DNA from 4 places in the Paenibacillus sp. Mc5Re-14 genome. Region 3 is predicted to be linked to each of the others. Evidence: riboswitches for the same ligand, from Rfam matches in the RefSeq annotation. Region 3 holds a riboswitch; each other region holds the start of a gene.
What was found. Region 3 has a riboswitch for cyclic di-AMP ahead of BN1546_RS04875 (hypothetical protein). Riboswitches for the same ligand answer to the same signal wherever they lie in the genome.
Positions count from the first base shown of each region.

Region 1: another riboswitch for cyclic di-AMP. It lies ahead of BN1546_RS11185 (3D domain-containing protein); the one in region 3 lies ahead of BN1546_RS04875 (hypothetical protein).
Region 2: another riboswitch for cyclic di-AMP. It lies ahead of BN1546_RS16520 (TrkH family potassium uptake protein); the one in region 3 lies ahead of BN1546_RS04875 (hypothetical protein).
Region 4: another riboswitch for cyclic di-AMP. It lies ahead of BN1546_RS23785 (3D domain-containing protein); the one in region 3 lies ahead of BN1546_RS04875 (hypothetical protein).

Region 1 is NZ_CVPD01000001.1:2,461,485-2,466,633, forward strand. It holds gene yabG (sporulation peptidase YabG) at 1-894, opposite strand, end outside; gene rsmA (16S rRNA (adenine(1518)-N(6)/adenine(1519)-N(6))-dimethyltransferase RsmA) at 950-1,834, opposite strand; gene rnmV (ribonuclease M5) at 1,842-2,387, opposite strand; gene BN1546_RS11185 (3D domain-containing protein) at 2,533-3,681, opposite strand; cyclic di-AMP (ydaO/yuaA leader) riboswitch at 3,953-4,233, opposite strand; gene BN1546_RS11190 (TatD family hydrolase) at 4,434-5,149, opposite strand, start outside.
Region 2 is NZ_CVPD01000001.1:3,636,306-3,641,454, reverse strand. It holds gene BN1546_RS16530 (LysR family transcriptional regulator) at 1-221, shown strand, start outside; gene BN1546_RS16525 (potassium channel family protein) at 227-904, opposite strand; gene BN1546_RS16520 (TrkH family potassium uptake protein) at 923-2,263, opposite strand; cyclic di-AMP (ydaO/yuaA leader) riboswitch at 2,673-2,825, opposite strand; gene BN1546_RS16510 (CPBP family intramembrane glutamic endopeptidase) at 3,087-4,817, shown strand; gene uvrC (excinuclease ABC subunit UvrC) at 4,786-5,149, opposite strand, start outside.
Region 3 is NZ_CVPD01000001.1:1,042,783-1,047,931, forward strand. It holds gene kdpA (potassium-transporting ATPase subunit KdpA) at 1-1,466, opposite strand, end outside; gene kdpF (K(+)-transporting ATPase subunit F) at 1,612-1,689, opposite strand; gene BN1546_RS04875 (hypothetical protein) at 1,874-2,269, opposite strand; cyclic di-AMP (ydaO/yuaA leader) riboswitch at 2,383-2,556, opposite strand; gene BN1546_RS04880 (glutathione peroxidase) at 3,021-3,506, shown strand; tRNA gene BN1546_RS04885 (tRNA-Leu) at 3,655-3,737, opposite strand; gene BN1546_RS04890 (urease accessory protein UreF) at 4,001-4,738, shown strand; gene BN1546_RS04895 (Rha family transcriptional regulator) at 5,030-5,149, shown strand, end outside.
Region 4 is NZ_CVPD01000001.1:5,248,709-5,253,857, reverse strand. It holds gene BN1546_RS23800 (PspA/IM30 family protein) at 1-509, opposite strand, end outside; partial or broken gene BN1546_RS23795 (NADH:flavin oxidoreductase/NADH oxidase) at 596-1,617, opposite strand; gene BN1546_RS23790 (polysaccharide deacetylase family protein) at 1,920-2,726, shown strand; gene BN1546_RS23785 (3D domain-containing protein) at 2,924-3,592, opposite strand; cyclic di-AMP (ydaO/yuaA leader) riboswitch at 3,599-3,767, opposite strand; gene BN1546_RS23780 (amino acid ABC transporter ATP-binding protein) at 4,011-4,733, opposite strand; gene BN1546_RS23775 (ABC transporter substrate-binding protein/permease) at 4,720-5,149, opposite strand, start outside.

The sequences.
Region 1 (5,149 bases), 1.4 Mb from region 3:
GATCGCTGAAGGTGTTACTTTAAGCGTTGACAAATTTTCAAGCTTCGGCAAACCGATGCGGTAGCTTCCCCTTGTTTCAATTCCACCCACTCCGCGGCTGCCACTGATGGTCTGATGAAATAAGTCTCCCATATTGACTGTATCACGGATTGAAGTAAATGCGGCCTTGGCAGCCACGTAAACGGGGTCCAGAGCGTGAATCAGGATACGCCCTGGGGAGCTGGCAAAATTGGCTCCCGCACGTAGCAGCGCCTCAAAATGGGACTGGCACGCCCCCGCTACAATTGTCAGTGAATCCAGATGACGCTCATATTGTCTTGCTACCTGAATCGCTGCCACAAAATTTTGCGAATTCTTGTAGCTTTTCAAGCTGTACAAATCGTAAGGTTGCGGCTGCTTCAGCACACCATCATGTCCGGTGATGACTACAATATCAGGACGAATGCGGGGAAGCAGTCGATATAACGTATCCGCCATTGCCGATTCGTGAACGTGATGTCCCTCTGCGGGAACACGGAGCTGTTCATATAAACTGAGACATTTTCTTAAATAGCCGGGATCTCCATCCAGATGAAGAACCTTTCCTGGCATTTCAAAATACGTCGACTCTACCGGATCACTCCACTCTCCAATCAGAGCCGCCTGGCTACGGGCAGCTTGCTGCTGGCGTGCCCGTTGCAAAAGATTAAGAGACTCCCCGGCCTTAATGTGGGCCTGTTGAGTCTTACCGCTAATCTGGTCTACAGGCACTCTGACCAGATCGTTCACCGGGGAATCGGCCAGTAGCCGAAATTCCGTCCCCTTAATGATCGCTTTATCCCGCTGGATGTCTTCAACGCGAAACGTGACATCACCGCCGTACGATTTCCGAACGACCAAGTCTCCTAAACTCATCACACTGTATCACCCCTCCTATATCGTATGGGTGAATGCACAGTTTGGTTCCAACTTAGGATATACCAGCCTCCAATAGCACGGCGCTCAGACGCGCAAATTCCTCGATACTCAGCGTTTCCCCTCGACGGGAGGGCTCAATATCAGCTTGTTGCAACAGCGGCTCCAGCGTGTCCCTGTTCTCTTTGGTGAAGAAGCGGCTTTTTAGGTTATTTGAAATGGTTTTACGACGTTGGGCAAAAGCGGCATGAACCACTTCAAAAAAGTGCTTCTCGTCCACCACTTCCACCGGAGGGACTTCTCGTACACGCAGCCGAATAACTGCCGAATCAACATTCGGCTGAGGAATAAATACTGTATTCGGCACCGTACAGACTAACTCAGGCTCGCTATAATATTGCACGGCTATGCTTAAGCTGCCGTAATCCTTTGTACCAGGAGACGCAGCCATGCGCTCAGCCACCTCCTTTTGAATCATAACGACGATATTCTCCAAAGGAAGCTTGTCCTCCAGTAGACGCATCAGAATCGGTGTAGTGACGTAATACGGCAGATTAGCGACGACACTCACTTTGCTCACATCTGCAAAGTCAGCTGCAAACACTTCACGCAAATCCAGCTTTAACACGTCCCCATGACGAACCTTTACATGCTCGTAAGGGGCCAGCACTTCTTCAAGAATGGGCAGCAGCCGCTGATCAATCTCAACGGCGGTAACTGCCTTAGCGGATTGCGCCAATTTCTCGGTCAAAGCTCCAATGCCCGGACCGATCTCAAGCGCGCCCTTTGTATCATCCAATCCGGCAGCATTTACGATCTTGCTCAGAATATTTTGATCAATCAGAAAGTTTTGTCCCAGACTCTTTTTGAACGAAAAACCGTGCCTTTGAATAATTTCCTTCGTACGCCGCGGTGTTGCTATATCTTGAATCCCTGTCATACGGATATCACAATCCTTCACTTTCGATTTGTGCCAGCGCACTGGCAAATTCCTCACGACTGATCTGAAATACAGAGAGCCGCTTATGTAGCTGCTTTCCGTTACAATAGCCAATACCCAGTACATTCCCCAAGGCCATACGGCGTGCAGCAGCATTGGGGTGGGTAATAAGTCCAGCGTCAATCAGGTCCGCCATTTCAATCAGCGGTTCGGCGCCTTCCACTGTCGTATGTACCCGTGCGAGAGCGTGTCTGATGGCTTCCGGGGAGGCATTCTCCACGCCAATATCCCCTTTGCGTGTCGCCTCTGCCTCAGGTATAAAAGCCTGCTTGCAGCCGGGGACCTTGGAGGCGATGATTTTACGGATACGCTCCCCTGCATGATCGGGATCAGTTAAAATAATGACCCCCCGCCGTTCCTGCGCCAATGCAATTTTCCGCAGCGTCATTTTATTAATGGCTGAACCGCCAGTTTCTATTGTATCTGCTTCGACAGCACGGCGAATGGCTACCGTATCATCCCGGCCTTCCACCACGATCACTTCCTTGATCATCTTCGTTTCCCTCCACTGCTACACAGCAACATATATTATCTTTCCCTGCTTTTGAAAACAAAATAAGAAGAGGATATCCTCTTCTTAGCATGGCATAACTATGTTGTTAATACTATCGCATTGTCCTCAACATACACAACCTGTTTTAGTTGATTTCCGGCTTTACAGGTCCGATAACATATACGGTTTTACCGTGCTTACGACCAAATTGGTTAGCCCGGCTTAAACTCTCATAATACACATCGATTTTGTGGCCTTTAATCGCGCCACCGGTATCCTCCGCACGGCGGAAGCCTACCCCTTCAATATACACCCACCAGCCGATTGGAATTACATTCGGATCGACAGCGATGGTGCGTCCTTCCGTGACACGCGTGCCGGAGGCGGTACGTGTACCGATACCTGGCTCCTGGGCAGAATACGCCGTCATCGAGACATTTTGTAAAACTTTTTTATAATTAAAATTAATACCTGCTTTACGGACAGCACTGCCCGAACTAACCTTTGTAGCCTTAACCGCATCTTTAGGGCCGATGGAAGCAGCTAGAACGACCGGTTTTTTCTTCGTCCCTACCGCAATTACCTTATCCACACGATTTTGTGCGACTTCCTTGTTGACCAGCTGTTTGGACACCAATTTTCCATCATGGTATACCTTTTGAACATGCTGGACTACCACACCCGATTTGCCACTTTGAATGACTCGATTATCGCCTTTATAGAGACTTGGATCTGCTGTTTTGATGACCTGATAAGGCACTTGTTTTTTCTGTTCGACCTGCTGTTTCTTTACACGGACGATTTTTATGTCCATGTTAGCTGAAACAGAGGCATCCAACGCAGGGTAAACTTTATCCGTTGATGATAATTTATAGCCCGAAGTGCGAATGGCACCCTCTACTGTATTTTCTGTTGTGTACAGCTTTTTCGTCTCATTGCCTGAGGATACTTTAACCTGATTGGCACGTTTAATGACTACGCGATCCCCATCCTGTACTGCCCCGTTTAGCGGCATGGAAATTGTATCATGCGGCTGAAGTGAAATAGAATGCTCATTGAGCAAATCTTGGAGCTTGGATTCCCGGGTTTCTACCGCAGATGCCTTACCATCGATGACAAAAAAGACTTGTTTTTTAGATTGCGTGTACATCAGAATTGAAATCATAATCGTTAGTGCGATTAGAAAAATAGCAACCAAAGCAGCCTGGCGCACATTTTCTTGCTTCCAACGTAATACGTAAGACATGCTGGATGAGCGTGACTCATGGGTCTCCTCTTTTCGGAAAATGCCCATTTCCTCCGTCCTCCTTACATAGCCCGCCGTCTGGAGTAAGACATAGTTGATCGTTGACGTGACTATAACAGATTTTCTACAAGACAAGCCCGTACTGCGACTGTCCTGCACCATGTACCCGTCTTCGCGGCATGCTGTCCTCCCCTGTTTAACCACAGTATGATGACAGATTTTCTTTTATTCACAACAAAAAAAGCCAAAGAAAGAGACTAGAGAGCTCTTTCGTGGCTTCCGACATGTGTGAATATGCGGGAAAACTCATGCACGAGATGGCTTCTCTCTTGTTACGCTTACGGGGTTAGCTGTCGGGTTCGGACGTAGAGAGTCGCCCTAGCTTAGGTCAACCGCTCATGGCGGTCGCCTTCACATTCACCCCGAAGACCCAGAAAGAAATCGAAATACGGCTTCTCTACCTGTTCAATCCCATCCAGGAAATGAATTTCGGTCGAGCCGACTACTGAAGAGATAATATCTCTTGCATATACGCCGGACGTACTGTAAGCCATATCGGTTCCCCCGTTCCCTGTAAAAGGGACTCAGCGAGACTGGTTCATGAAATGATTTGTTGATGGTTACACTCAACAACAATTCACTGAAAAGATGATATCCTGTTTCCATGCATGTTGTAAAGCAGGTTTCAAGTACATTTTTCAAAATATTCGGTTAAAAAATTGTAATATTCTTGAGTTTCCTGCAACAAAATCATAATTAGCTCCGTCTATCTCTTTATTTTGATTGATTTCTTCGCTTTTTCACTGAATGTCAAATCGTTCCAAGGCATTTTGGGTCGTAATGGATACCAATTCCTCCACTGTAATTCCCTTAATTTGGGCGGCTGCCTCTGCCACCAATCTCACATGTGCCGACTCATTTCGCTTCCCGCGAAACGGATGAGGCGTCAAGTAAGGCGCGTCCGTTTCAATAAGCAGACGGTCCAACGGTACCTGGGCCAGCACCTCTTTTGGCTGCTTGGCATTTTTGAACGTTATGGGCCCGCCGAAGGAAAGGTGGAAACCCATATCCAGCACCATTTTAGCTGTCTCCCAACTCCCAGAAAAGGAGTGCATGACTCCGCCAATCTCGCCCGCCTTTTCCTCACGTAAAATCCTCACAATATCTTCATGTGCATCCCGGTTATGGATAACAATTGGCATGTTGAGCTCACGTGCCAGGCCAATTTGATTTCGAAGTACCCGCTGCTGCACATCCTTTGGTGATGTATCCCAATAATAATCCAGACCGATCTCTCCGATCGCTACAACCTTTTTATGACTGCATAACGATGCAATCCATTCTAAATCACCCTCCTGCATTGTAATGGCATCCTGCGGATGCCATCCAACAGCTGCATAAATAAAATCATACGTCTCAGCCAGCTTCATGGTGGATGGAATGGTCTCACGATTAAATCCGATATTGATCATCCGTGTTACTCCTGATTCGACAGCACGTGCTATAACTTCTTCAC
Region 2 (5,149 bases), 2.6 Mb from region 3:
GCCTGCTTCCAACCTGCAAGGCATCCGCTTTGCTGCCCAAATCCTACTTGCGCAGCGAACTGCTGCGAGATAATGGACTTACTGCATTGTACTTGCCTGATTTGAAGGAGACACGCCGAACGACCTCCCTCATATACTCAGAAACGGCCGATCTCGGCCCGACAGCACGACGCTGGATTAGCGAGACACGCGCTTCGTTTGCAGGCTACCGTATGGTGTAGAGAATTTAACCCTCTTCATTGACATTAACGACCTCATCCTCAAAGCGGCCGATATTGTCATTGGAGCCGATAATGACCATAATATCGTCTGCTTTCAGCCGATCCATAGCTGTCGGCGCGATCAAGATACCATTCGCCGTATGAAGTGCCACGATGCTGCAACCAAAGCGGGTACGAGCATTTAATTCTGCTAACGTTTTGCCATTCAGACATGCAGGCACATTGAGTTCCACAATGCTGTATTCCTTGGACAGCTCCAAATAATCGAGCAGATTAGGCGTGACCAGCTGATGCGCTACCCGAATACCCATATCTCGTTCCGGATAAATGACTCGGTCCACCCCAAGCTTCTCTAACGCACGCCCATGCAGTACAGATATAGCTTTGGCTACGACTTTTCTCACACCCAGCTCCTTCAGCAAAATGGCGGTCAGGATGCTTACCTGAATATCATCACCAATTGCAACAATGCCGCAATCGAAATTACGGATGCCCAGTGACCGCAACGCATCCTCATCTGTAGCGTCCGCCACGACAGTATGTGTCAGGATCTCACTCATACTGTCTACAACATCCTCATTCCGATCAATGCCCAGCACCTCGCACCCCATATCCACCAATTGCAAAGCCAGGCTTGAGCCAAACCGTCCCAGGCCAATGACTACAAACTGCTGCGTTTTCATATCTACTCGAAAACTCCCTTACCCTATAATTATTTTACCTTCTGGATGACGATACAATTCCTTACCCTTTTTCGGTCCCAGTGCATAAGCTAGCGTGAGTGGACCCAGCCTGCCTGCAAACATCGTCAGAGTAATCACCAGCTTGCCTACAACTGACAAATCAGGTGTAAGCCCCATAGACAGCCCTACTGTACCAAATGCAGACACTGTCTCGAACAAGATCATTAGAAAATGATGATCTTCGGTTGCGGACAGAATCATCGTCACCCCAATCACGAACAGCAGCCCCAGCAAGGTAATGGTCAAAGCCTTATAAATTCGTGCCTGCGCAAGTCGGTACCGGAACAGCACAATATCTTCCCGTCCCCGCAGCATCGAAAACACCGCTCCAATGAGCAGGGCAAATGTAGTGGTCTTAATCCCGCCCCCAGTGGAGCCAGGCGAAGCTCCAATAAACATGAGTATGATGATAAAAAACTGCGTAGCCTGCCGCAAGCCTGCAATGTCCAGCGTGTTGGCACCTGCGGTACGTGGAGTAACGGACTGGAATAAAGAACCCAGCAGTTTACCACCCCAATCAAGCGAGCCAAGCGTCTTTGGATTCGTAAACTCAAATACAAAAATGACGAGCGTCCCGACGACAATCAGAGCAGCTGTCATGCTGAGTACCACCTTGGTATGTAAGGATAGTCTCTTACGCTTACGATAATCTGCCAGGTCTGACATCACTACAAAACCAATACCACCCGAAATAATGAGAAACATGGCTGTAAAATTAACAATCGGATCATATACATAACCTGTCAGGCTGCGAAATTCACCGAATAAATCAAAACCAGCATTATTAAACATGGAAATGGCATGCCAAATTCCAAAATAAATCGCCCTGCCGACAGGCATATCAAATGACCAGCGAATCGAAAAAATAGCTGCACATACTCCCTCAATCATCAGCGAGTACCATAGCACCTTGCGGATCAATCCAACAATTCCTTCGACAGAGGTCTGATTCATCGCTTCTTGCAAAATAAGGCGCTCCCGCAAGGAAATGCGACGTTTGAACACCAGCGCAATCAAGGTAGCCATGGTCATAAAGCCAAGACCACCGATCTGGATCAGCGCAACGATAACGATTTGACCAAAGGTTGTAAAAAAGAGCCCTGTATCCTTAACGACAAGCCCGGTTACACAGGTCGCGGACGCGGCAGTAAACAAAGCGTCTATAAACGCAAGTGGTCTTCCTGTTGTATTAGAGATGGGCAGCATTAACAATAAACTACCTATTAGAATGATAATGGCAAAGCCTGCAACGAATATCTGCGGTGGAGAAAGCCGAAGCCAGCGTGCATTGGGATTCATCTATTCATCACTTCTCTCCTAATCCTTAAAACTATAAAAACAGTGACTTAATACGGTGTAAGCCCGCTACGCGTTCCATTTATCTTCCGATCGTCGTTGCCCCTGATTTTTTTGATTTTCCAAACCTTAAGTAGCTATAATTAACATTCCCTGAATACAGGAAGAATGCATGTCAAACACTACTCGGCTCCCTGTGCTATTGGCGAGCAGCAGCGAAGGGGGCAGAATTGTTCTGAAGAAGCGAAGCGTTTGCCTTTATCTCCGGATTTTAACCATTAAAGGGTTTATACAATCAAAAAAAATCCGGGGATAACAGCAAACGGAAGAATAATCTGAACCCGCAGCGGTCTAACCAATCCAAACACTTTTATACACACAAAAAAAGACACCGGAAAACCGAGTGCCTGACTTGGTTCCTGCCCACAGCCTACGAGGTTAGCTGACGGATTCGGACAGCACAGTATGCCCTATTTACACTTCCGGTCCATCAGGATCGGCTGTAAAATTCACCCCAGTAACATGGTTCCCCCGTTTTCTCATAGAAATTCGGCTTAAATGTATATCATTACCCATATATTTCATAGGCATTGCCTCAAGATTATAATCCTTCTCTATCCAGATCACAAAATCGATTTCGCCGAAAAAACGTGAAATTGGCTTTAATTCGCGAATAGACATCGGTTAATCACAGCTTATCTAATTTTATTAAAACTTTAAAGTGCTTTCACTCTGTTTTCATGAATATCGCTGGTCTGTTGGCGGGAACCTGTGCAGTATGATATCTTTAATGGATGTTCTTATTTACAGATTAAGGAGGAAACTCATGAATCCTATCGGGAAACCGGTCGTGCTCACGGCCAACTTCAAAAAATTAGGCTTGCTGGGCGGGGTTGGCCTGATTTGCTTTTTTATCTTTCAATTGCTTATTCCCTCGCTTAGCAATCCAAGTCCGGAATCATTGATGAATGCAAAGGTCATCAGCAAACAAGAAGCGGTCATACACGCCCTGGACTTCGCCCGTTCCGAGTTGGGCTATACGGAATCACAGCCAGAGAAGCCCGTCGTAACCTATCAGGCTGAAACAGATTTGTACGGTTATTTATCCAGAGAAAAATTGGTTCAAGAGTACGATCGTACATGGAAAAAAAATTATCCATATGAAACCTTTCGGGTTGATTTGCCTGACTCCTCGGCGAAGGGCAAGCTGCAAATTCATGTGGATTTATCCACTGGGAAGGTCGTTAGCTTTAAACGGATCACCTCCAGCACCAATTACACACAGGCTGATGTTTCTACAGATGAACAAGCACGAAGCAGACTTGTACGTGTAGCTGAGGGTGACATGACGCTCGAAGCCAAGGAACAGGCTGCAGCAATATGGATCAAACGCTTTGGCTTTAAGCCATCTGAATTGAAGCTCGCGACCACTGAGGGGGAAGGTGGATTAAAATATACCGTGGACGGAAAGAAAATCGGCGCCTCGGTACTTACGCTGGCTTTTACTTTTGAAGACGGGGATGTTCGCTCGTTTACCCAAAGCTTTTCGGCCCCTTCGTCCTATACCGACTATGTTAAAAAGCAAACATACTGGGCGAATTGGATGACTTATGCGGGTTATGCCCTATTTAGCTTTGTCCTGAGCGTACTTGCCATTGTATATGCGTCACTCACCCGACGACATACTTCATTTGTGCGCGGTATTATTCTGTCCATTGTATACTTTATTGCTAGTATAGCTGGGACAATGAACATGCTGCCTTTATTGCAAGCTGAAGCAGGCAGTAAGGGCATGCTTATATTTCTTATGGTATTCCAGGTTGGTGTTACCTTCTTCATGGCTGTAGCCCTCTATTTCTCCTTGGTAGGCGGCGACGGGCTTATGCGTCAGGTTGGACTAAATGCATGGCCACGTGCTAAAGAGCCGGGCTACGGATTGTATGTGCTTCGCAGTATGTATGTCGGTTACTTGTGGGCCTTCATTTTACTGGGCGTACAATCCATTTTGTTCTTTGTATTGGAGCGCACATTTAATACGTTCTCCACTACAGACGCCACGCAGTCCCCTTACAATATGGCTTATCCATGGCTATTGCCGATTATGGCTTGGATGGCAGGTATTGGAGAAGAAACTGTTTACCGTCTATTTGGTATTCCGATGGTAAAAAAAATAGTCAAGAATACGTTTGTTGCTTGTCTGATCACTACGCTTATTTGGGCACTGGGACATACGCTTTATCCGATCTATCCGGTGATTTCCAGACCTATTGAACTGACTTTTCTTGGTTTGCTGTTTAGTTTCGTGTTCCTGCGTTACGGCTTTATCGCTGCCATGTTCAGCCACGTTATTTTTGACAGCATATTAATGGGGCTTAGTGTGATAAGTCTGGGAGACACCGTGAATGTGAGCGCCGGCCTATTCTGGATCTTACTTCCGGCTATTGTAGGCTACATCATTTACTGGTTTAGTCCCAAAAAACCTAATCGAATCATGTTTGAACCCATGAAAAAAGAGGAGCCGTATTCTACGACTCCTCCTCCCGAAGGGCAGCTATAATCTGACGAGCAAGCTTATCCCCAATAGAGAGAGGCCGGAAGTCTTCGACGCTGGCCTCTCTTATTTTTTTGAGCGATCCAAAATGCTTAAGCAGCAACTTACGCCGTTTCTCGCCGATGCCTGGAATGGAGTCCAACTGGGAAGTTACCATAGATTTGCCGCGCTGCTCGCGGTGGAACGTGATGGCAAAACGGTGAACCTCGTCCTGGATCCGTTGCAGCAGATAAAATTCCTCGCTATTGCGTGCAAGTGTCACGGCCTCAAATGTTTCTCCCATCAGTAGTTGGGAAGTTCTGTGTTTGGCATCTTTCACCAAACCACACACAGGTATA
Region 3 (5,149 bases):
ATAACTGCTCCTGTTGTAACATTCCAGAACACGTTGTTATCTGAAAGGCCTTCAAATCCTGAACCGTTATTTGCCGCAGATGATGCATATTCATAAAGCACCTGAGTCAACCCGTGATATCCGGGGTTAGAGACCGCATCGTATCCCCAATGACTCATAAACGCAAGCGCAGTTGGAGCAAGAATAAGAAACGGATGTACCAAAATGGCAATCGCAATCAGCTTCATTTCCTTGCCTTCAATTTTCCTACCCATAAATTCCGGGGTTCTTCCGACCATCAAACCGCATATAAACACCCCCAGAATCGCATACATCAGCATATTCATCAGCCCGACGCCCTTGCCGCCAAAAATGACGTTTAGCATCATTTCTCCCAAAGCAGCCATACCACCTAGCGGGGTCAGTGTATCATGCATATTATTGACCGAACCTGTCGTCGCCGCCGTTGTGACCGCAGTGAATAATGCCGATTGTCCAATGCCGAAACGAACCTCTTTCCCTTCCATGCTTCCCTGAGATGCATCCATACCCAGTGCCTGGATTAACGGATTACCTGTCTTCTCCGACACATACGTTATGGATAGAAAAATAAGGAACAAGACCATCATCGAGCTAAAAATAATCCAGCCCTGCTTGCGATTACGGGCAAACAATCCAAAAGTATACGGCAGCGAAGCCGGCATTACCCACATTGCTAAAATTTCCAGTACGTTCGTCCAAGGACTTGGATTCTCAAAAGGATGAGCAGAATTAGCTCCCGCAAAACCGCCCCCGTTCGTGCCCAAATGCTTGATGGATTCCAATGAGGCAATAGGTCCCATAGCAATCTGCTGCTGTGTACCGCTTAAAGTCGTAATATCCGCTGTAGGCTGTAGCGTCTGTGGTACTTTTAGTCCCACCAGCACCAGCGTAAGTATAAAGGCAAGCGGCAGGAAAATCCGTATGTTGGCTTTAATAAAATCTTGAAAAAAATTACCCAGCCCTTCACCGCGCCGCGTCAATCCCCTCATAAAAGCCGCAGCAACCGAAAGCCCCGAAGCAGCCGAAGTAAACATCATCATCGTGACGAACGCCATCTGTGTCAGATACGTAAGCCCGCTTTCTCCGCTATAATGTTGGAGATTCGTATTGGTCATAAAGCTGATTACCGTATTAAAGGCCAATGATGCTTCCATATTGCTGTTTCCAACCGGATTGCCTGGGAGTATAGCCTGCAAGCGCAATAGCAGGTAGCTGATCCCCACAAGCACCACATTGGTTGCAATGAAACTCATAGCATACGTGGTCCAACGCATGCTGTCCTGTTTCTTCAAGCCTACAGCCTTATAAATCAGCTTTTCCGTCCCACCAAAAATCCGATCCGTCCGATTCGGTTCATTCGAAAATACGTGATACATATAGGTACCCACTGGCTTAACCAAGAGCAGCAATATGACGATCACAATTCCAATTTGCAGTAGCTCCATCCTCTATTCCTCCTTAAAATGCTCCTGCATTTGGAACAACAGACCTGATTCAGAACATCCATTGAGTGCACACGTTTGCGAAAATCTACACCTCTGATGCTTCCTTCTTGATCTGCTGTTCCCGCCTGCTCGATCCTATAGTTGACTAGAACTTTTCAGGATTCAGGAGTGAGTAGATTAAATACACGAACACAATAGCCGTGAGTCCTAGCACAACAATCATCCTCTTCGGCCTCCTTTTGAGGTCTGCGCATCACACCAGCGTACAAACAGCAGTATCACTCCATAACTCACAGCCATTATGAGCAGCATGTATAAATCCATCATGTTCATACCCTCCGTATCGCTCTTCAGATCGTCATTTCCGATTCCATCATAAAATCATAAACCAGCTATGTTATAAGTGCTTATCCGTTCAGCAGGAAACCCACCTCTCCGTTCAATGTGTAGATCACATGGTCCGCTCCCAATCCCCGATAAATTCCTTGTGGATTACAGCCGTGCGTAATAACATAGATCAATTCTGATGTTAGTGGCCGACATATTTGCAGGAAACGGCAAGTCAGATTCAAGCTGTTTTCGAACAAATACACACTACCAATTTCTTTTTTAGGAAAATTCCATTTTCCCGCTTGCATCGTATTGATGCGCACAATATGCTCCACACCCATTTTTTTGAGCTGTCGTTCCTCCTGAGTGCTATTTGTGAGAACTGCAAACGCCAATTTTTTAAACATAAGCAATTTCACAAAACTTCTGCCCGCTTCATTCGGTGCAGTGACAATAATTAACCGACCTTCCATCAGTAGCTCCTCTCCCGGTATAAAAAGACAACAAAAAGAAGCCGAAGGAAAAAGGCTTCCTCCGGCTTCATACATTCCATGATAAAATAAACCATGGTTGCACACGGCGGTTTGTTGCCTCTCCCTGTACGCTTACGAGGTTAGCTGTCGGATTCGGACGTGAGAGTCGCCCTATTTACGGCACTTGGCCGGAAAATTCACCCCATGAGACACACACGGCTTGCAAAGCCGTACATACTCGTTGGTTCCCCCGCTTTTGCAACTGCAAAATTCAGCGCTTTAGACAATTCGTTGTTGCTTCATTGGTGTTAATTTGAAATTACGTCTTGAATCATACACCCGTGCAAGGAAGACTGTAAAGCTCAACGGCGGGGCTATAAATCACCCTTTAGAGCATAGGAGATTAAGAATAACGCTTACAAGGCATCTATGCTTCTCGTATCTCTTTAAAACTCTGTATTTCACCCCTTTTTGAAAATGAAAGGCATGTCAATATTGGCGTAGGGTATGGCTTAGTTACTCCTTATTTGCAAAAAGGAAAGAAAATACGCTATATGTGCCAGATAATTACCGATTGAACCCGTTTTTATGAGAAGAAACACCTCAATTAGCTCCATTTGAAGTGCGATTTACCGTTTTGAACAAAAGACGATTTTACAATGGTCCAATGCCCGTATACTCTTCCGGACTTGCAACCCCTTGTTGAGTTGCTTACAATTTAATTGCAGAATATTGAATGAGGAGGGATATCTTGACCGTATATAAATATGATGCACAGACCCTACAAGGGGTACAAATTCCGTTATCCACATACGAAGGGAAAGTTCTACTTATCGTGAATACTGCCAGCAAATGTGGGTTAACCCCCCAGTACAAGGCGCTACAAGAGCTATATGACCAGTATCATGAACAGGGGCTCGAAATTTTGGGATTTCCCAGCAACCAGTTCGCCAAACAAGAGCCGGGCTCCAGCGAGGAGATCTCCGAGTTTTGCCAAATCAATTACGGTGTAACCTTCCCCATGTTCGCCAAGACAGATGTCAACGGTGATCAGGCACATCCTTTATTTCACTACCTGACCCACACTGCTCCAGGAGTATTAGGCTCCAAAGCGATCAAATGGAATTTCACTAAATTCTTAATTACACGAGAAGGTAACGTATTTAAGCGTTATGCGCCGCAAACCACTCCAGATAAGCTTATAGGAGATATTGAGAAGCTTTTGCGGAAAAACTGACATCTTTCTTCATTACAGTTAACGAGCGGTCCGCTGTCCATATGACCGCTTCTGTAACAGAATGATATAACGAAAAATATTTAACGAAAAAAGCACCCCTTCACGTAAAACGTGTCAGGATGCTTTTTCAACTGGGTATTACACATAATGCGGTCGAGAGGACTCGAACCTCCACGGGCGTACGCCCACTACCCCCTCAAGATAGCGTGTCTGCCATTCCACCACGACCGCATGTCACAATGTATTGAGGCAACAGATTTATTATACTCTCTCAGCAACAATTTGTAAACAATAATATTATAATTATTTTTAGTGTAACTTTATATAACATATATAAGCAATAAAATTATTTAATTTGACATGAAAGAGCTCGAAGTGTAAATATATATTACATAAATAATTGAACTATTATTATATAAATAAGATTAGAGTCAAATAAACTAACACAAATATTCACCTCAAGGAGGCGAACCATCCTGCATAAAGGTAACCGATTGCTAAACTACGCATTGTTGTTGGACCCTTCCCTACCCATTGGTGGTTTTACCCGTTTCTACGGACTGGATGAACGTTTCCGTAACGGAAACTTGAACAGTCTACAGGATCTGAAACATTTTATGCGAGACGATTGGTATCCTCAAATTACAACCCTTGACGGCATGGCCATCAAAAGTCTGTATGCAGCCATCCAGCAGAATGACGGTTGGCGGATCGCCCTTATTGATAAAATGCTGTACACCCAGCACCCTTCCTCGCAGTATGTGAAAAAATCGCGACTTTCTGGCCAGCGTCTGCTCAAGCTCACCAAGGCTCTTTATCCTTGGCTTGCATTTGACCAACTGGAAGACACACTCACTCAATACAATGCAATTGGCACACTCGCTACTGTCCACACTTGGATTAACTTCCTTCTCGGAACCGATATAGAACAGACCATTCACGGCTATTTTGCCACAGCGGTATCCTTCTGTATCGAAGATGCCTTCAGACTGCTCAATCCTCCTTACGAGGAAAAGAATCCTCTTATCGATCACATGACCAGCGAGTTGCTCACCACCTGGAAGAAATTTAACGAACCTACGCCAAGCTTATTTCAGCCTCACCTTTTCCATAGCCATCAGACCAGTTCCTACATCACTCAGCCACCCTATATGAGCCATAGTAGCCATTTGAATGCATCCAGGCCCTTTTCCTCCTCCATCCTATTCAAACGCCTTCCAGCCTCCCTCTGATGCGTCGTTTTACCAGTCTAGCAGTCACAATAAAAATACTCTGCCCTTTTCTCAAGCGGCAGAGTATTTTTAATTCATGTATCCAAATTCATACCACTCACAGACTATAGTCGGATTATTTTCACTTTTTGCACTTAATTAAGTAATTATTTTAATAAAATAACGTATTTAAGATTGTATAAACACGTATAAAAGTGTATCATAGTTTTAGATGGTTAATTCTAACATGTTTACTGATGATTATTATATCACACCAATTATTCTGCAAGAATCCGTAAGGGGCGATTTCTCTTGAACAACAAAATGCCTGTCACCTCCTTCGGGTGGGCCATCAAACAAAGGCTTGTCGAGCTTCGACTGGATCAGAAAACATTTTGCGAGACACACAATATCCCGCCTTCACGCTTGTCC
Region 4 (5,149 bases), 4.2 Mb from region 3:
CGCTTCAATCCAGCAGTTGCCGTATCCGAGCTAAAACCGTTCATAGCTTTGTTAATTTCAGTTTGCGCTTTAGCCGCGTTATAACGGGCAACCAGTGTCTCGCGCTTGTTTTTCATTTCAGTCAGCTGTCTACGCATTTCATCCAGCTTACCACGCAGGTTGTCAGCTGCAGCTTTGTTTTGCTCATAACCAGCTTGGAACTCGTTCATTTTTTGTTCGGCAGATTTCTTTTCTTCCAGCGCACGACGAGCAAGATCCACATTTTGTGCTTTTGCAGCCGTATGAGCCTGTTCTTCGCGTTTTTTCACCAAAGCTGCCTGTTCTTCGTATTGCTGTTTGAATCTCTTTTCAATAGCAATTTGAGCGGCTACCGCTTTCTCTGCGTCTTCCAGATCCTCTTGCATATCACGAATGTATTGATCCGTCATTTTAACTGGATCTTCTGCCTTGTCGATAATGGCGTTAATGTTAGACATCGTAAGATCTCTTAATCGTTTGAAAATAGACATGTGAAGTTCCTCCTAGAATTGAATGCTTAAATTTTAAGCTCTGTACACATGTTTACGCAAGCTTTGCAAAGAGGTTTCAAAAATATCTAAAAACCGCGTAGATAAGGCTCTGGGATATCTGCCTGTACTTTTAGCGCCCGTGAAGCATGCAGCGCCCAATAGGGATCACGCAGCATGGCACGCCCTATGGCTACCAGATCAGCTTCATTTTGCTGAACGACTCGGCGGGCATCCTCATAATCATCCAATAAGCCGACAGCAATGACAGGCACATTCAATTTTTCACGGACGGTATGAGCCAAATCGACCTGATAACCAGCACGCGCAGACGGGCCTCCGCTGGAGCCTATCGGACCCTCACCACCAGAAGAAATATGGAAAATGTCTACACCTGCATCACGATATCGTTCCCCTATGGCTGCTATGTATTCAACATCATATCCGTCTTGGACATATTCTTTGGCAGATATCCGCATTAGCACAGGCATATCAGCAGGAAGTACCTCTTTAACAGCACGGATCACCTCAACACCAAACAGTGACAAATCCTGCCCATACTCATCTTCTCTGGTATTGGTTAAAGGGGAATGAAATTGATGGATCAGATAGCCGTGAGCACCATGAATCTCTACCGTGTCAAAACCCGCTTCTACCGCCCGGCGAGCCCCCTCTTTGTAGGCCTGAACCAGTTCCTTGACTTCTGCTCTCGCCAAAGTGTGCGGATCTTTAAAGCGTTCACTAAAGGGGATCGAGGACGGGCCTACAGGTGTCTCAGCATCCTCGGCTTTGCGTCCGGCATGGCCTAATTGAATGGCAATTTTGGCACCATACTTGTGGACTTCCTCTACGATTTTGCGATATGCGGGAATATGTTCGTCACTCCAAATGCCCAAATCACGATCCGTAATGCGTCCATCCGGATGAACCGCTGTCATTTCCACAATTATGAGCCCAGTCCCTCCTACCGCGCGACTCACATAATGGACATAATGCCAATCCGTCGGTTTGCCGTCCTTGGCCTCCACGCTGTATTGGCACATTGGGGCATGACAATCCGATTTTTTAATGAAAGCCCCTTTAATTGATAAGGAGTAAACAAGTCGGTCACTTTTATCCATCCTTCCCTCAATTCCAAGTATGTATCATTATGAATAGCATCCCCATTATACACCAGCTGTCATGGTATACCGAATCCTTTGAAAGGCTAAAACTTGCGAAAATGCTTCAGTTTTCGGTCATGTTTAAGAGAATATGTACGTTTACTTCGTCATCTTCACGGATACCCGCTTCATGATGTACTTCTCTTCAGCCGTGTAGGCTTCACTCAATCACCAGCATAATTTTAATAGGACAGGTACATAATAGCTGAGAGCACCACTAGGTACCACTGCACGGAAAGGGGGAATACAAATGCGGTACAGGGGAGTGTTGCCATGTTTAGCACTGTTACTAGCATTTTCAAGTTTTCCCGTTCACGCGGACACGCCTTCCAACATTGGAACGCCCCATCCCAAGGAAGCTGCTGTCGCTACTTCGGTATATCAAAGTAAAGATCGAGCTACTCCAACATTAGCGATGCTACGAAAAAAGCATGCGGACATTTTTAAAATGTGCGGCCCGCACACCCGCCAAATTGCCTTAACCTTTGATGATGTGCCCGATTCAAGGTATACGCCGCAGGTTTTGGACGTATTACACGCAAATGGTATCAAAGCTACCTTTTTTATCGTCGGCCACCGTGCGGAAAAGCATCCGGGGATCATACGCCGCATCATCCGTGAGGGTCATGCTATAGGAAACCATTCCTATACTCATCCGGATTTCAGGAAGGCCACACCAGAACGTTTTCGTCACCAGATTACAAAAACAGAACGCATTTTAGAAGCCAGCATAGGTTTTCGACCCAGATTGATACGACCACCCTATGGTGAAATCACGGAGCCTCAAATCCAGTGGGCACGTCGTCATGGGTACATGATCGTCAATTGGAATGTGGACTCTCTAGACTGGAAGGGATTAAGCAAAACACAAATTCAGCGCAACGTGATCCCGGCTACCGGACCTGGCTCCATTATTTTAATGCATGCAGGTGGAGGTCAAAGTTCCAACTTGCAAGGCACTGTCCAAGCTTTGCCGGGTCTAATCCACTCTCTAAAAGCTAAGGGCTACAAATTTGTCACTGTCCCCCGGCTACTTCACACATCGGAACGAAAATAACAGTACGTCTAAGCTTCAAATATACCAACAACGTAAAAAGGCTGCCTTAACGAGCAGAATGCTTCTGCTTGTAAGACAGCCTTTTTTAGCGATAAACGACCGGGCCTAATAAAAAGTCGTCCCAGTTATATGTTGTATGATAGATCAAGTTTACATAACTTATATTATGTTTAATTAAATCATACATAAGCACAATGCTATTTATCAATGACGTACAGTTTCACATTCTGGAAGCCGAAGTCGTTCACGAATGATTTATTGCCAGGGATAAAGATATCAATCCGCTTTCCGGTAATAGCACTGCCCTGATCACGGGCAACGGCCACAAAAGAATGGTTTGGCAATCCGGGATGGGAATAACCTGTAACTAGCACCTTTGTTCCCATAGGAATGACTTTCGGGTCTACCGCAATTGTACCTAGCTTAAGCGGATTGCCGTAATAATCGACCGCACCCCATTTGCCATTTTCATCAGCTGCGGCAGAATATGCTGTAGCTTTAACATCAACTACTTTACTGTAATTAAATGTTTTGCCCCATGCTTCAATTGTTGGCTTCTCATTCGCTGGTGCTTTCTCTGTAAGAAGCTGTGGCTTCGAATCCGAAGCCGCCTTTACACTTTTTTCGTCTGGCACTTTAATTTGCAGACCTGCATATATGTTGTTGGACGCAATATCCGGGTTAGCCTTCGTCAACTCATCTACTGATACCCCATAACGTTGAGCAAGCAAAAAGAAGGTATCGCCTTCTTTGGCAGTGTGAAGCGAAGCAGCATCTGCTACTCCAGCTGTCTGTGCCAGCCCTGCAATAGCTGCAGCAAGCACCGCAAATTTCATAGTTTTTCCAATATGTTTTAAATGTTTCAAAGATATGTACCTCCTCTGTTATGCCTGCGAAGTTAGCTGTCGGATTCGGACTCAGGAGAAGCCCTATGCTTGTGCAATTCACCCCTAGGCATATTCCACAACATCTTATGATGCATTGGAATCATTGCCGTTGTTACGTCCCCCGCACTTCCCATGGTTTGAGCCCAGCACCTGAGTATTTATTATCATTACTGCTGCCCCGGTAAGTTTTGGCTTACTGCATAATATCACAATTTTGTAACCTTATCTGCATGAAAATGTTGGTAACCTTGAATATCGTACTATACTCGTTACAATTTTGTCATTAAGAATCCGTTTTCTGTTACAAAAATATGGAGATATAGTGACAAAAAGAGAAAAGCCCTCCGTGAAACATCATCACGAGAGGGCTTTGTTAATATTTCATAAAAGCATTTTCTTACAGCACTTTAGCAAGAAAATCACGGGTACGGTCATGGCTTGGAGTACCGAATACTTGCTCAGGCGTACCTTGTTCTATAATTTGACCGTTGTCCATAAAGATGATTCGATCCCCTACCTCACGGGCAAAGCCCATTTCATGCGTCACGATCACCATCGTCATGCCGCCCTCAGCGAGCTTCTTCATCACGTCCAGAACCTCTCCAACCATTTCAGGGTCAAGGGCAGAAGTAGGCTCATCGAACAGCATTACGTGTGGCTGCATGGCCAAAGCACGTGCTATCGCAATACGTTGTTTTTGACCACCAGATAACTGGTTCGGGTAGGTATTCTTCTTATCCTCAAGACCCACGGTCCGCAGGAGCTCCAGCGCAATTTTCTCCGCTTCTTTCCCCGACTGCTTTTTCACCTGCGTTGGTGCAAGCGTCAGATTCTGCAGTATTGTTTTATGCGGAAACAGATTAAAATGCTGGAAAACCATCCCCATCTTCTCCCGAGTCGCATTAATATTATGACCACGGGCCGTAATCGGCTCACCCTCAAACAAAATTTCCCCTTCTGTTGGCTGTTCCAACAGATTCATACAACGCAAAAACGTACTTTTTCCTGAACCACTCGGGCCGATAATGACGACTACTTCACCTTTGGCGATATCTATATCAATGCCTTTTAAAATTTCATTCTTACCGAATGATTTACGCAGTTGTTTAACGGTGATCACTGGCTCTCAACTTCCTTTCCCATAAACCCAACAACTTAGATAAGCTGAATGTCATTACAAAATAAATAGCGGCTGCGATTACGAACGGACTCAAGCCTTCGTAGGTAATATTCTTAATGACCTGGGCTTGATACATAATATCCACCATCCCAATGGTCGAAATAATAGATGATTCTTTAATGATCGTAATGAACTCATTACCAATAGCAGGCAATATAGATTTAAATGCTTGCGGTAAAATGACATGACGCATTGCTTTGCCTCGTCCCATCCCGAGCGAGCGGGCAGCTTCCATCTGTCCACGGTCTACTGCCTGAATACCAGCACGGAAAATTTCAGCCAAATATGCCGAACTATTCAGAGACAACGTAATTATACCAGACTGAAGTGGCGTAAAATTAACCCCCAACGTCAAA